Regions from separate parts of the Pseudarthrobacter sp. MEB009 genome, predicted to be linked through region 1. Evidence: riboswitches for the same ligand, from Rfam matches in the RefSeq annotation. Region 1 holds a riboswitch; each other region holds the start of a gene.
The links. A riboswitch is a leader RNA that binds a small molecule or an ion and turns the genes downstream of it on or off. The one in region 1 is predicted to bind cyclic di-AMP.
Positions count from the first base shown of each region.

Region 1 (5,024 bases):
ACTTCGTCACCTTCCTCGTGGCTTTCGCCGTGGTCTGTTCCGGCATCACCAGCGCCGCCACCTCCGCCAATGTCCTGGCCCAGAACTTCTTCGGCGGACTGGAGGTCAACGGCTGGCTGGCCAAGCCCGGGCAGGGCGTGGTCACCGTGGTGGCCCTCGTTTTTATGCTGGTCCTGGCCGCCATCAACCTCCGCGGTGTGGGCGAGAGCGTGAAGTTCAACGTGGTGCTCACCCTGGTGGAGATGCTCGCACTGTGCATCGTCATCGGCGTCGGCTTCTACGTGATGGCCCAGGGAACAGGCAACCCCGAACAGGTCTTCGTCTTTACGGACTACCAGGACAAGGGGCTGTTCCTGGCGGTCACGGCCGCGACCTCCATCGCGTTCTTCGCCATGGTGGGCTTCGAGGACTCGGTGAACATGGTGGAGGAAACCAAGGACCCTGAGAAGATCTTTCCCCGGACCATGCTCACCGGCCTGGGCATCGCCGTCATCCTCTACATGCTGGTGGCCATCTCCGTGGTCAGCGTGCTTTCACCCACGGAACTGGAAGGGATCCGCGAGGCCGAGGGCGCTGCCCTGCTTGAAGTGGTCCACAAAGGGTCGCCGGACTTCCCGATCGACCGGATCTTCCCGTTCCTTGCCGTGTTCGCCGTGGCCAACACGGCCCTGATCAACATGCTGATGGCCAGCCGGCTGATCTACGGCATGGCCCGCCAGAGGGTCCTGCCGCGCCAGCTCGGCAAGGTCCTGCTGGTCCGCCGGACGCCGTGGGCAGGCATCGCGTTTTCCACCGCCCTGGCCCTGGGCCTCATCATCTACGTCACCAGCGATCCCAAGAGCAACATCGTGGCGAACCTGTCCGGAACCACCGCCTTCCTGCTGCTGTGCGTGTTCACGGTGGTCAACGTGGCCTGCCTGATCCTGCGGCGCAAGCCGGAAGCGGCCGGGGCGCACACCTTCCGCTCGCCCGGCCTGCTGCCCCTGGTGGCCGCCCTTCTGTGCGGTTTCCTGGCCGGTCCATGGGTGGGCCGCAACCCGATCCAATATCAGATCGCCGGGGGCCTGATGGCCATCGGCGTTGTGCTGTGGCTCATTACCTGGCTGATCAACCGGCGCTCGAACGGCGGCGATAAGCTGAAGGCATGAGCGCTGCCGCAGAAACGACCTTAACGCTGGACAACCGCTTCGCCCGCGAGCTTCCCGAACTCGCTGTCCCGTGGCAGGCCGAAGAGGCGCCGGACCCTGCACTGCTGGTCCTCAACGATGGCCTGGCGCGGCGGCTGGGACTCGATCCCGAATTCCTTTCAAGCAACGACGGCATCCGCCTGCTGACCGGAAACGATGTCCCGGCCGGCGCCACACCAGTAGCGCAGGCATACGCAGGGCATCAGTTTGGCGGCTACTCGCCGAGGCTGGGCGACGGCCGGGCACTGCTGTTGGGCGAGGTGACCGGCCCCGACGGGCACCAGCTGGACCTGCACCTTAAAGGCTCGGGCCGCACGCCCTTCGCCCGGGCAGGGGACGGCCTGGCCGTGGTGGGCCCCATGCTCCGCGAGTACCTGGTCAGCGAGGCCATGCACGCGCTGGGCATCCCCAGCACCCGCGCCCTGGCCGTTGTGGCCACCGGGCGGCAGGTCCGCCGCGAAGGGCTGCTGCCCGGAGCCCTCCTGGCCCGCGTCGCGGCCAGCCACCTGCGAGTCGGCAGCTTCCAATACGCCCGGGCCGCAGACGACGTGGACCTGCTGCGGCGGCTGGCCGACCACGCCATCGCCCGGCATTACCCGGCAGCTGCTGCCGCCGACCAGCCCTACCTGGAGCTCTTCAGGAATGTCCTGGCGGCGCAGGCGGACCTGGTGGCACGGTGGATGCTGGTGGGATTTGTGCATGGCGTGATGAATACCGACAATATGACCATCTCCGGGGAAACCATCGACTACGGGCCCTGCGCGTTTATGGACGCGTTTGATCCCGGCGCGCTGTACAGCTCCATCGATACCGGCGGCCGGTACGCCTACTCCAACCAGCCGATAGTGGCGGAATGGAACCTTGCCCGGCTTGCCGAAGCGCTGCTGCCGCTCCTCCACGAGGACCAGGAAAAGGCGGTGGAGCTGGCAGTGGAAGCACTGGGACTCTTCCGGCCCGCTTACGGTGCGGCCTGGCAGGCAGGGATGCTGGCCAAGCTGGGACTGCCGGCACCGGCGGATGGCTCACCTGCAGACCCTGAAACCGCCGGGCTGGTTGACGGCGCACTGGCCTTGCTCAAGGACGGCCCCGTGGACCACACGCAGTTTTTCCGCAACCTGGTCAAGGCCGCCCGGGGTGACGCCGGACCGGTCCGCGGCATGATGATGGACCTGGCCGCGTACGACGCCTGGGCGGCGCGGTGGCTGGCCCGGCAGCCGGACCCCGCCCTGATGGACCGGACCAACCCCATCTACATTCCGCGCAACCACCTGGTGGAGGAAGCCCTGGCCGCCGCCACTGCCGGTGACTTGGCACCATTCCACCTGTTGCTGGACGCCGTTGGCAGCCCGTTCACGGAACGGCCGGGCCTGGAGCGGTTCGCGGAAGGGCCGCCGGCCGACTTCGGCGCCTACCGGACCTACTGCGGCACCTGAGGTCAGGCCGGGCCCGCTGGTTCGGGGCCCCGCCGGTTCCGCGCCGCATTCCTTAAACGCCAAGGGCGGCAGCGGGACTGATCCCGGCTGCCGCCCTTGCGGTGGTGCAGGCGCTTGCTGCGCCGCGAAGCTACGCTACGCGGACGAAGGAAGCTCCGGCGAGCCAGCTGATGGAGTGGACCTCGGTCTTGTAACCGTCCACGCCGCCGCTGACAACCTGGCCGTCGCCGGCGTAAACGCCAACGTGGCCGGCGGTGATGACCAGGTCACCGGGGGCCGGTGAGCCCACAACGCTGCCGTACTGGAAGAACTGGCCCGGGGCGAGGTCGCCCACGGACTTGCCTACCGAACGCAGGGCCTTTTCCACCATGGCGGTGCAGTCCTGGCCAACGCCCAGTTGGCTGTAAGCCGAGGCGAGGATTGCGGCGCCGGTACCGGTGCCGGTGGAGGCTGCCGGAGCGGACGCGTAGCTGAGGTTCATGCCGGTGTTGGCCGGGGCGGCAACGGCTGCAGCCTGGACCGGGGCGGGAGCCGGGGCCGGGGCGGACACGGGGGCTGCCACGTAGCCGGCGCCTGGGATCTGGATCTGGTCGCCCGGGTAGATGACGGCCGAGATGGACAGCCCGTTGGCGGAGAGGACGTCGTTCAGGCTGACGCCGTTGGCCGAGGAGATGGCGCCCAGCGTGTCACCCGAAACAACGGTGTGGACATTGCCGGCAGCGGCAGGGGCAGGCGCTGCAGCGGGCGCTGCCGGTGCCGAGTACGCCTGGACGTTGCTGGTTCCGGTGGTATCCGGTGCGGTCACGCCGGCGTGGGCCGGGGCGCCGATGCCGAACGCGATGCCGGATGCGGCGGCCACGGCCAGGGCCGGGCGGCCCAGGGACTTGGCCTGCGACTTGGCGGAAACTGCCAGGCCTTCAAGAACGATGGAATGGGTCGGCACCGCGCGGTGACGGGCAGCCAGGGTGTTTTTTGACATGATAGATCGCCTCTCCCATGCCTGCGGGGTGAGCTGTCGGGTTCGGGTTGGAGCTACCCGGCCGGGAGCACCCCATCAAGGACAGAGGTGCTATCGACTTAACCCCAAGGCTTCAAAGAAGCCGTGGAAACTTGGTTCCCCCGTCCCTGCCATCCGGAAACGATTGATCCCAGGCCAGCGGCAGGGCTCGGCATGCTGGTGGGAGTGCCCCGTTGGAGAGGGACACATCAAGACCATAACCCAGGTGCCGACCAATTGTCACATTTGGATAACATGCGAGGTGGGCCTCTCGGATCCCTGTTTTGTCCATCGCTGGTGTGTTGCCGGGCCCCTGAACTCGAAGGACGCCATCCGGTCAGCCGGCCGCACAGGCCTTCGTCACAAAGTCATAAAGTTGGCCGCGCAGGGTGGCTCCGGCAACGAGTTTCAGTTGTCCTGAGCGCATCCCCACTGCCACCCGGACGGGCAGCAGTGTGCCCACTTTGTCTTCCGCCACAGCGTGCGCGTCACAGCGCGCGGGCCGGAGCCGCAGGTTCATAACGAACGGCGCATCTCCCGCCCTGACAACGGTGTCAACGGGCCAGGGATCCGCCGACGCTTCCGCCAGCAGCGTGGTGCCTTCGAACCGTTCGAGGGTCAGCCGGCCGCTCCCGCGGGCCCCGCCAGCAGGATCAACCAGCAGGTGGACGACGGCGGTGCGCAGGTCCGGCGCGACGGCCAGGTCCGGCGCCAGGGCCAGATCCGCTACCGCTGCCGCAGCCGCCGAAAGGCAAAGTTCAGCGTTGTTCCGGGCCAGGATTCCGAGGGGATCAGTTGCCTCCAACGCGATGCTGGTGGGGGTGGGAGCGGGGGCGGGCGGTACTGTGGCCGGGGCGGTGGCGTCTGCCGCCGGCAGCGTCAACGTCGCTGTGGCCACCGCGGCAGGCCCGCTGGAAGTGGGCCGCCCCGGCTCCGGACAGGCAGCCGTGGGCAACATTGCGGTTCGGATTTTGGCCTGGTGCGGTGGCACGACCACTACACCGCCCGCGGAGTCCCAACGGATGTCCTGCTGGAACAGGGAAGTGCTGAGCCGGGCGTCGCTGACCGTGACCGGACTGTCTGTGCTGTTGGTAATCAGCAACTCAATGCCATGCCGCCCGTACTGGTCCCGGGACTGGTTTACTTCCACGGTGAGTGCCGGTTCTGCGGCGGCTGGAGTGGACCACGCCGGCGTCGGATTGGCTGGGGGAGAGCACGCAGTCAGGGCGGCCAGGGCCAGGCCGGCAACGGCCGCCGTTGCGCAGCGCGGCGTGCCACGTGAAGGACGGCGGGGAGTGCCCATGGCCCCAGTCTAGGTCCACGTTTTGCAGCTCCCAATGTAACGATGTGGACACTTCAGCGTGTTCCGGCGGACGGACGCCGGTAGGCTTCGGGACTATGTCCCCG
Region 1 is NZ_JARVTC010000002.1:172,693-177,716, forward strand. It holds gene QRN07_RS00980 (APC family permease) at 1-1,148, shown strand, start outside; gene QRN07_RS00985 (protein adenylyltransferase SelO) at 1,145-2,620, shown strand; gene QRN07_RS00990 (C40 family peptidase) at 2,751-3,599, opposite strand; cyclic di-AMP (ydaO/yuaA leader) riboswitch at 3,603-3,768, opposite strand; gene QRN07_RS00995 (hypothetical protein) at 3,955-4,920, opposite strand; gene QRN07_RS01000 (coiled-coil domain-containing protein) at 5,016-5,024, shown strand, end outside.

Region 2 (5,024 bases), on a different contig from region 1:
CGGCGCGGTGGGGGTGGTCAGCTACGCCTCAATGGATGCCTTCCTCACCCGCCAGCTTGATGCCCAGCTGAGCCAGGCGGCGGAGCGGGCCAACGATCCCGGCCGCCCGCCGCAGGGCGGCTTCAACGGCCGGGACCCACTGGACGCACGGGGCCAGAGTGTGGGCACCGTCAACGCCAGCATCCGCAACGGCCAGGTGAACACGGGCGGTTTCCTCGCCTCAGACACCACCCGCACCCCCCTCGCGGCTGACGACAAGCCTGTCCTCCTGGGCCTGGCGACGGACGGCAAGCCAGTGGACCGGGAACTGTCCAACGGCAGCTACCGGCTGGTGGCCGTCGAAACCTCTTTCGGCGACGTCCTGGTGACCGGGCTCCCCCTGGCAGTCAAGGACAGCACGCTCACATCGCTGGTGTGGACATTCGTTTTTGTATCCCTGGGCGGTCTCCTGCTGGTCGGGCTGATCGGCACCGTCCTGATCCGGCGCACCATGAAACCGCTGGAACAACTCTCGGAAGTGGCCACGAGGGTCTCCCAACTGCCGCTGGACGCCGGCGAGGTGGCACTCGCGGTGCGCGTCCCGCCGTCGAACTCCAATCCGGGCACCGAGGTGGGCAGCGTGGGGCACGCGCTGAACCTGATGCTGGACAACGTGGCCAGCGCGCTGCAGGCGAGGCAGAAAAGTGAAACCAAGGTGCGCCAGTTCGTGGCTGACGCCTCGCATGAACTCCGCACCCCGCTGACGGCCATCCGTGGTTACACGGAGCTGATGCGCATGACGGAGCAGTTCACGCCCGACGGTGCCCGTTCGCTGGCACGCGTGCAGAGCCAGTCCGAGCGTATGACGGCGCTGGTGGAAGACCTGCTGCTGCTGGCGCGGCTGGATGAGGGCCAGCCGCTGAAGCTCAGCGAGGTGGACCTGACGCAACTCGTGGTGGAAAGCGTCAGCGACGAGAAGGTGATGGCACCCGGACACAATTGGCGCTTCGAACTGCCGGACGAGCCTGTGGTGGTCACGGGCGATCCAGCCCAGCTCCGTCAGGTCCTGATGAACCTGCTCTCGAACGCCCGGAAACACACGCCGGCCGGAACCACCGTCCTGGCTGGGGTGGGTACGGCCGACAACACGGCGTTCGTCACGGTGACGGACGACGGCGGCGGGATCCCGGCAGGGTTCGTGGACCAGGTCTTTTCACGCTTTGCCCGCGCGGACGCGGCCAGGAAAGGCAGCGGCGACCAGGCCGGGGCCGCCGCCGCGGAGGGCACCAGCGGGCTGGGGCTTTCCATCGTCCAGTCGATCATCGAGGCGCACGGCGGGAAGGTCTGGGTGACGTCCGAGCCGGGCAGGACGCAATTCACCATCTCCCTCCCGCTCGCGGCGGCCGCCTCCACAACCTGACACGCCGCCGTCGTGATGTCCGTTACCTAAATGTGACTTAAGCTTCGGACTCCTGTACCGTCGAAAGGGTGCGGTTCCCGTTCGGGGCGCATGTCCGGATGACGCCTAGCTCTGCCGCTTCCGGATCCTTCTTGACCCATGGCAGAGGCGGGGGACCCACAGTCCCGGGCACTGCGTGCCCTTGGGGTTAAGCCATTTTCGTGAATTTTCCGGATGGCCGGATGCCCTCATCCGAACCCGACAGCTAACTCCGCAGGTGTGAGAGGCGATCCATCATGTCTGAATTCCCGGTAGAAACGCGCCCGAAAAATGGGGCCGACAGTCCATTCCACACCAAAAAGCGCGGCATTGCCGTCCTGGGCCGGCGCACGGCCATCCTCGCCGCGTCCTGCGCCCTGCTGGTGGGAGTCGGTGCCGCCGGCCAAGCCACCAGCTCCGTCACCTCCCCGGTGGCGGCTGAAACAAAAGCCGCCGAGGCAAGCTCCTCACTGAGCCTGGAGAAGAGCGAAATCCAGGCTGCGCCGAGCGAATCTGCGGCGCCGATCGCTGTTGCACCCCAGGCCGCCGAGCCCGCTCCGGCTGCTCCTGCCGCGGAACCGGCGCCCGCCGTGGAAGCCGCTCCTGCACCGGCCCCCGAGCCTGCACCGGCACCGGTTCCCGAGCCTGCCCCAGCGCCGGAGCCCGCTCCCGTCGTCGCGGTTAATGACCCTGCCGGTGCGCAGGCCTATGCGGCGAGCCAGCTGGCATCCTACGGCTGGTCGGCGGACCAGATGCAGAGCCTGCTGACGCTCTGGACCAAAGAATCCGACTGGACCACTACGGCCACCAACGCGAGCAGCGGCGCCTATGGCATTGTCCAGTCGCTGCCGGCCGAGAAGATGGCAAGCTCCGGCGCGGATTACCTCACCAACTACCGCACCCAGATCAACTGGGGCCTGAACTACATCAAGGAGCGCTACGGCTCCCCCGCAGCCGCCCTGAACTTCCACCTCGCCAACAACTGGTACTAGGAGCCGCGGGGTCCATCCCGGCGGTCCCGTCCCCGGGACCGCCGGGTCGCCTACAGGTGACGCGGCGCTTCCGCGGGCACCATACTAAGGGGCATGAAATTCACCACCGTTATTGCCGGCTCCGGCAACAAGACCGGCATCGAAGTCCCGGCCAGCATTGTGGACGCCTTGGCGGCCGGAAAACGGCCGCCGGTGGTGGTGACGCTGAACGGGGCGTCCTACCGCAGCAGCATTGCCGTTATGGGCGGGCATTACCTGATCGGCCTGAGCGCAGCTAATCGTGAGCTGACAGGGGCGGGCGCGGGGGACGCCGTTGAGGTGGACGTGGTGGTGGACACCGAACCACGCGTGGTGGAGGTGCCCGCTGACCTGGCGGCCGCGCTGGCTGCAGACAGCACCGCGTCCGACGCGTACGCCGCCTTGAACTACAGCGCCCAGCGGCGCCTGGTAGAGCCCCTGGCCCTGGCAAAAACCGAAGAGACCCGGGCCAGGCGCGTGGCCAAGGCAGTCTCGGACCTGAACCCTGGCCAGCAGCACGGTTAGCCGTTCAGCGCCCCAGCGCCCCAGCCGGCTTTGCACGTCACCCGGCTCCTGGCGTGCCCGTCCGAATTTTCACGGCAGGCCGTCAGCTACATGGGTGGAAGTTTAGCCATGCACTGGACGGCCCACTGGTTGCCGTCCGGATCCTTGAAATACACAAACTCACCCCAGCCGGGGTCCGAGATATCCGTGACATCCACACCGTTGGCTTTCAGGTGCCGGTGCGCCTCCTGGATGTCAGGAACCACCAACTGCAGGTTGGGGGCGGACCCTGCCGGCGCATCTGAGAGCCCCTCGCCGATTGCGATGGAGCAGCCTGATCCGGGCGGGGTCAGCTGGACGAAGCGCAGGTTCTCGTTGACCCGGTGATCGTGGTCAAGGGTGAAACCCACTTGGTTCGCATAAAAATCCCGGGCACGGTCCACGTCGGAGACGGGCACCAGTACAAGTTCAAGTTTCCAGTCCATCCGCTCAGGGTAGCCCGGGTGCCGGGGCCAGGAAAGGGCTCCTGGCCACGGGTTCGGCCACCGCTGACCGCGCCGGCAGTTTTTGCGCGGCCCGGTGGCTGGTTAGCCTGCGATGCCGTAGAGTCGGTCGCCGGCGTCACCGAGGCCGGGAACGATGTAGGACTTCTCGTTGAGCCGCTCGTCAATGGAGGCCAGCACGATTGTCACATTGGACTCGCCCAGCTCCTCCTCCAGCTTCGCCAAGCCTTCCGGTGCTGCGAGGAGGCAGATGCAGGTGACGTCCGAGGCGCCGCGCTTGAACAGGAACTTGATGGCCTCGCGGAGTGTGCCGCCGGTGGCCAGCATGGGGTCCAGGACGAAGATCTGCCGGTCGGTGAGGTCTTCGGGCAGGCGCTCGGCGTAGGTGATGATTTCCAGGCTCTCCTCGTCCCGGGCCATGCCCAGGAAACCCACCTCAGCGGTGGGGACGAGCTTGGTCATGCCTTCAAGCATTCCCAGCCCCGCGCGCAGGATGGGAACCACCAGTGGTGTGGGTTTGGTGAAGGCGGTGCCCACCGTGGTGCTGACGGGAGTCTCGATGGTGACGGGCTGGGTGCGGACTTCGCGCGTGGCCTCGTAAGCCAGCAACGTCACCAACTCTTCCGTCAGTTGCCGGAACACCGGCGACGGGGTGTTTTTGTCCCGCAGGACGGTGAGCTTATGGGCGACCAGCGGGTGGTCCACAACAAGAGTGCGCATGGGTCTAAAACTATCATCCGGCGAACAGGTGGATCGGGCGTGCAGGCCCGTAAAGGCACTGTGGGTTGCGCTACTTCTGCTCCTCGCGAAGGACCGGGTGCTCAAATGTCGGCGCGGGTCCGGCGTGGGCCTTCCTGCGGGTCAGATGGAACAGCCTGTGGGCCAGGATCACCATGCCCACCCACGCCAGGCCCAGGAACCAGCCTGCCATCACGTCCGTCATCCAGTGATGGCCCAGGAAGACCCTGCTCAGGCCCATGGCGACAATAAAGGCGCCGCCCACGGCGATAGCGGTAATGCGGACGGAGAGCCGTTCGAACTGCAGGCACATCAGGTAGATGAGCACACCGATCACCACAGTGGTGTTGAGGGTGTGGCCGCTGGGGAACGAGGGTGAATCCTCATACGGCGGAACGGCTTCGGCGTGGTCCGGCCGGGTCCTGCCCACCAGCCTTTTGCCTACGGTGGTTGCCAGCGTGGACACGGCTGCAGCGCCGGCAACGAGAAGGATGGGACGCCAGGTGCGGCTAAGGAACGTCAGCCACGCGGTGAGGATGCTGGCCAGGATCGGCATGCCGATGCCGCCGCCTACGTTGGTGAAGCCCGTGACGAAGGCGTCGGTTTCCGGGTTGCGGAGCGTTTGGGCGTAGTCAAGTGCCGGCAGGTCCAGGCTTGCAAGGCCCTCATCGTCCACCACGTCCGAATAGACTTCGGCGCCGAGGAGGGCAAGCGTGATGACCAGGGCACCGCCGATGATCAGGGTCAGCCAAAGGGCTGCGTATGGCTTGATCCACTTGTCCACACGGTCTCTGACGGTGCTCATTGTGCCTCCCGGCTAAAGTGCGTCACGGGTTCCGGATATCCGTCGAA
Region 2 is NZ_JARVTC010000021.1:3,780-8,803, reverse strand. It holds gene QRN07_RS18925 (sensor histidine kinase) at 1-1,399, shown strand, start outside; cyclic di-AMP (ydaO/yuaA leader) riboswitch at 1,518-1,669, shown strand; gene QRN07_RS18920 (aggregation-promoting factor C-terminal-like domain-containing protein) at 1,675-2,409, shown strand; gene QRN07_RS18915 (YdeI/OmpD-associated family protein) at 2,503-2,952, shown strand; gene QRN07_RS18910 (glyoxalase superfamily protein) at 3,039-3,416, opposite strand; gene upp (uracil phosphoribosyltransferase) at 3,519-4,154, opposite strand; gene QRN07_RS18900 (phosphatase PAP2 family protein) at 4,225-4,977, opposite strand.
Region 2: another riboswitch for cyclic di-AMP. It lies ahead of QRN07_RS18920 (aggregation-promoting factor C-terminal-like domain-containing protein); the one in region 1 lies ahead of QRN07_RS00990 (C40 family peptidase).

Region 3 (5,024 bases), on a different contig from region 1:
CGGAGTAGGTCACCCAGGGCGGAGCCACGGCGCCGGCGAAGGCCAGCGCCATAACGGCTGCAACGGCGGCCAGGGACAGCAGGGCAATGGCTGCGGCCGCAATCATCAGGGGCCTGCGGTAGCGCGGGGGTGTCATGGAAGTAACGCTACAGGCCCGCGGCGGCGGGGGTGAACGGCTCCCGTGGGGCCCGGTAAAGCGGGAATGTGGCACCGGGCAGGATAACCTTGAAGGATACAGACCAAGACGGTCCGCAGCTGCCATACCCTGAACCCGCACCACAGTGCGGACGCGGTGGTGGCCGGCCGGGTCCCCAGACATTAAGACGAAGAAGGTTGATTACGTGCCTACCGGCAAGGTCAAGTGGTATGACAAGGACAAAGGGTTCGGCTTCCTCGCCGGCGAGGACGGCCAGGAAGTATTCCTGCCCAAATCGTCGCTGCCCGAGGGTGTGACGGAACTCAAGGCCGGCACCCGTGTGGAGTTCGGCGTCGCTGACGGCCGGAAGGGTGCCCAGGCGCTGGGCCTGCGGGTACTGGACAAAACGCCGTCCCTGGCCAAGGCCAAGCGGCCCAGCGCCAAGGACCTGGCGCCCCTGGTCCAGGACCTCGTGAGTGTGCTGGATAACCTGTCCGGCACCCTGTCGGCCGGAAAGTACCCGGAAGGCAACAAGGGCAAGGCCATCGCCGCTGCCCTCCGCAAGGTCGCCGACGAGCTGGACGTTTAGGCAACCATGAACCCCCAAGCTGAACAGCCGGAAGCGGTGCTGCAGGACCAGGCCGCTGACGCCCCGGCCGCTGACCAGGCCACCCCTGCTGCGGCAGCCCCCGCACCGGCCGCGCCCAAGCGGGGCGCCGGTGTGCCCGTGTGGCGGGTTGGAAAGCCGGACGCATTCCTGGCCGCAGCCGTGGATTCGGCCCGCGCCGCCGTCGAGGGCATCACCGAACCGGGCGCCGTTGGCCGGCACCTGGCCGCCAAGAGCGAAGGCGACCGCCTGGTGACGCACCTGTTCGAGTCCAGGCTCGCCGGGTACCAGGGCTGGCAGTGGTACGCCGTGCTGACCCGCAACTCCCGCTCCAAGACGGTCACCGTCAACGAGCTCGGCATGCTGCCGTCCGGGGAATCCATCCTCGCCCCTGAATGGGTGCCGTGGGCCGAACGCGTCCGGCCTGAGGATGAGCAGGAACAGGCTGCCCAGGAGCAGGAACGCCGGCACCGGGACGCGCCGGCCCACAGCTCTGCTGATGCGGATGCCGCAGAAACGGACGACGACGTTGCGGACCAGGTGCCGGAAGGCCAGGAACACGACGCAGTTGTGTCAGCTGATGCAGCTAACGACAATGACGACGATGACGCGGACGACGCCGAAACGGACGAGGATGAAGACTCGCCGGACAGTGCCGGTTTCGGCGGCCGGGGAGACTAAGGCCCCGCGGGCCCGGTTTTTCCCGCCGAAGCCCCAGCACTCCGCACGGCATTTTCTGACCAAAGTACTCCGCACCAAGCACTCCGCACCACGGCACTCCGCACCACAACAAAAAGGCGCCGCCCGGCTGTTTAGCCGGGCGGCGCCGTCGTGCGTTCAGGACATGTCGCTGCGCGCTATTTGCGCAGTTCGCCCACCACGTAGTCGATGCTGGCCAGCAGGGCGGTCACGTCGTCCGGATCGATGGCAACAAACGTGGCAATGCGCAACTGGTTGCGGCCCAGCTTGCGGTAGGGTTCGGTGTCCACCACGCCGTTGGCTCGCAGGACCTTTGCCACCTGGGCGGCGTCCACGGAATCATCGAAATCAATGGTGGCGATGACGTTGGACCGTTCGTCCGGGTTGGCTACGAACGGTGTTGCGTACTCCGAAGCCTCGGCCCAGCTGTAGATCCGGCCTGCCGAATCGGCGGTGCGCCCGGCGGCAAAGTCCAGGCCGCCGTTGCTGTTCAGCCACTGCACCTGGGCGTCCAGGGTCACCAGGGTGGAGAGCGCCGGGGTGTTGTAGGTCTGGTTCAGCCGGGAGTTGTCGATGGCCGTCTGCAGGTCCAGGAAATCCGGGATCCAGCGGTTGCCGGCCTTGATCCGCGCGGCACGCTCCAGTGCGGCCGGCGAGAACAGGCCCAGCCACAGCCCGCCGTCCGAGGCAAAGTTCTTCTGCGGGGCGAAGTAGTAGACATCGCTTTCGGCAACGTCCACGTCCAGCCCGCCGGCAGCCGAGGTGGCATCCACCAGGACCAGCGAGCCTTCATCGGCCCCCGCGACGCGGCGCACCGGGGCGGAGACGCCAGTGGAGGTTTCGTTCTGGGGCCAGGCGTAGACGTCCACACCGGCCTCTGCCTGTGCCGTGGGACGGGTGCCCGGCTCGGCCTTGATGATGGAGGAAGCCGCCAGGAACGGGGCCTTGTTGGTGGCGGCTGCGAACTTGGAACCGAACTCACCGAAGGACAGGTGCTGCGCCTTCTCCTCAACCAGGCCAAAGCTGGCAACATCCCAGAACGCGGTGGAGCCACCGACGCCGAGGACTACTTCGTAGCCTTCGGGGGCGCGGAAGAACTGGCTCAGGCCGGAGCGGACGGAGCCCACCAGGTTTTTGACCGGAGCCTGGCGGTGGGAGGTCCCCAGGATGGCCTTGGACGCGGCGGAAAGAGCATCGATCTGCTCCTGCCGGACCTTGGAGGGTCCGGCGCCGAACCGTCCGTCCCGGGGCAGCAGGTTGGCGGGGATCGTGATGCTGGCTTCGCTCACAGGTGCTCCAATTTCGGCGTGGAAGTTGTTGCGCCGGGACGGCTGGGTGCCGGCCGCCAGTGGTCAGCGGCCCTCGGCCCGGACCCTCCAATTGTGCCTGAAGTGGTGTTTCGGCGGGAACCGCACCCGTCATAGTCCAGTCATTGAGACAGTCCGGCGGAAGAGCCGAATCTATTCGGACAAACTCAAAATAGGCTAAGCTTTTCCACGGACTACGCCGCCGTCTGGGCGGTACGGTGGGACAACGCAAGGTACTGCGCTCGAGGAGCTGAGCTGGATGACGGATCTTATCGACACTACGGAGATGTACCTTCGCACCATTTTGGAGCTTGAGGAAGAAAACATCGTTGCCCTCCGGGCCCGCATCGCGGAACGGCTGAGGCACTCGGGGCCCACGGTTTCGCAGACCATCGGCCGGATGGAGCGTGACGGCCTGGTGGTGGTGTCCGGGGACCGGCACCTGGAACTGACCGAGACCGGCCGTAAGCGCGCCACCGAAGTCATGCGCAAACACCGGCTCGCCGAGCGCCTCCTGGCGGACGTTATCGGCCTGGACTGGGCGTACGTCCACGACGAGGCCTGCCGCTGGGAACACGTGATGAGCGAACGCGTGGAGAAGCGCATCTACGAGATGCTGAACCACCCCACGGAGTCGCCCTACGGCAACCCCATCCCGGGCCTCGCGGCGTTGGGTGGCCAGCCCGGCAACGGCTTCCGGGACGGAGCCGTCAGCCTGCTGGAAGCCATGAAGTCCTACGGCCCCGCCTCCTCGGTGACGGTGAGCCGGCTGGCGGAGCCCATCCAGGTTGAACCGGAGCTTCTGGTCCAGCTCGACGAAGGCGGCATCCGGCCCGGCGCAGCCGTTTCGCTGGAGCGCGTTGGCGACTACATCTCCGTCCGCGTGGCCGGCATCGAAGGTGCCCTGGAACTGCCCCCTGAAGTGGCAGCGCACGTCTTCGTCGCGGTCAACTGACGCTGCCCGACGCCGCACTTACCCAATCCCGAGCGGGTTACGCAAAGATAACGGAATTGTTACTTTGCGGGGGTAACGGATATAGTTGAACCTAAGCGTTGATACATAAGCGTTACTTGATCCGGAGCCGAGCTCTGCCAGCGGATCAGGCGCACAAGTCATTTCTGGCAGAGGCGGGGGAACCACAACCGGCAGCGGGGGCTGCCTTGGGGTGAAGTCCGTCAGCAGCAAGCCTCTCCAGTGAAGGATCCTACGGGATACCCCTGTGCCAAAGCTTGCCCGCGCGGACCGGGTCGAACGAACTCTCTGACCCGAATCCGACAGCTAACTCCGCAGGCTTTTCCAGAGAGGAACCGTTCTTGACCATGCAGACCTCCAGGGGACGCCGCCGTGCGGCCGTCCCCGCTTCGGCGCCACGGGCAGCTGAAGCCACCAGCACGGAGCGCCCGCGCGATTTCCACCGCGACGCGCGCCGCCGCAGGGGTCCCTTCCGGCAGATCACCGACTTCGCGTCGGCCAGCGGCATGGGCCAGAAAGCCGGCATCGCCCTGGCTGCCACGGGCCTGGTCCTTACCGTGACCGTCCCGGCCACCAGCCCCGTGCTTGCAACCGACGCACCCGGAGCCACCCCCGTGGCTGCCGCCGCAGTAACCCCGCAGCCCCGGATCTCCGCAGAAGCCGGCGCCCAGCTGGACTTCAGCCGTTCCGCTGTGGTGACCCAGGCCGATCCGGACGGCAAGCTCAAGCAGCTGCTCAGCGCCCAGTCCGCCAGCGCCGTCTCCCGGGCGGCCTCGGCAGGCAGCCTTGCTGCGCCGCTGGCCACGCTCACCACTGCCTCTCCCTTCGGCTACCGCGTCAGCCCCATCACCGGCGGCAACGGCGACTTCCACCGTGGCCAGGACTACGTGGCCCAGTGCGGCACATCCGTGCTTGCTGCTGCAACCGGAACCGTGACATTCGTCGGCTGGCACCAGTACGGCGGTGGAAACCGCGTGGTGATCGACCACGGCAATGGCCTGGAGACCACCTATAACCACCTCTCCTCCTTCACTGTGAAGGAAGGCCAGACGGTGTCCCGCGGCGATGTGGTGGCCCTGAGCGGCACCACGGGCGCTTCCACCGGCTGCCACCTCCACTTCGAGGTCCAGGTCAACGGCGAAGTCGTCGATCCTACCGGCTGGCTCTAGTCAAATGATGGTTCACTACCGGATCGCCGAGATCCGCCGTGACCTGAATGTGACATTGAAACGAAACTGCTGTACCGTCTAACTTGCGTCAAGTTTTCCGAACTTGACGCTCTTGAGTGGATTGCCTAGCTCT
Region 3 is NZ_JARVTC010000014.1:171,496-176,519, reverse strand. It holds gene QRN07_RS15145 (hypothetical protein) at 1-136, opposite strand, end outside; gene QRN07_RS15140 (cold-shock protein) at 342-725, shown strand; gene QRN07_RS15135 (DUF3027 domain-containing protein) at 732-1,424, shown strand; gene serC (phosphoserine transaminase) at 1,601-2,731, opposite strand; gene QRN07_RS15125 (iron-dependent transcriptional repressor DtxR) at 3,009-3,704, shown strand; cyclic di-AMP (ydaO/yuaA leader) riboswitch at 3,851-4,059, shown strand; gene QRN07_RS15120 (M23 family metallopeptidase) at 4,070-4,891, shown strand.
Region 3: another riboswitch for cyclic di-AMP. It lies ahead of QRN07_RS15120 (M23 family metallopeptidase); the one in region 1 lies ahead of QRN07_RS00990 (C40 family peptidase).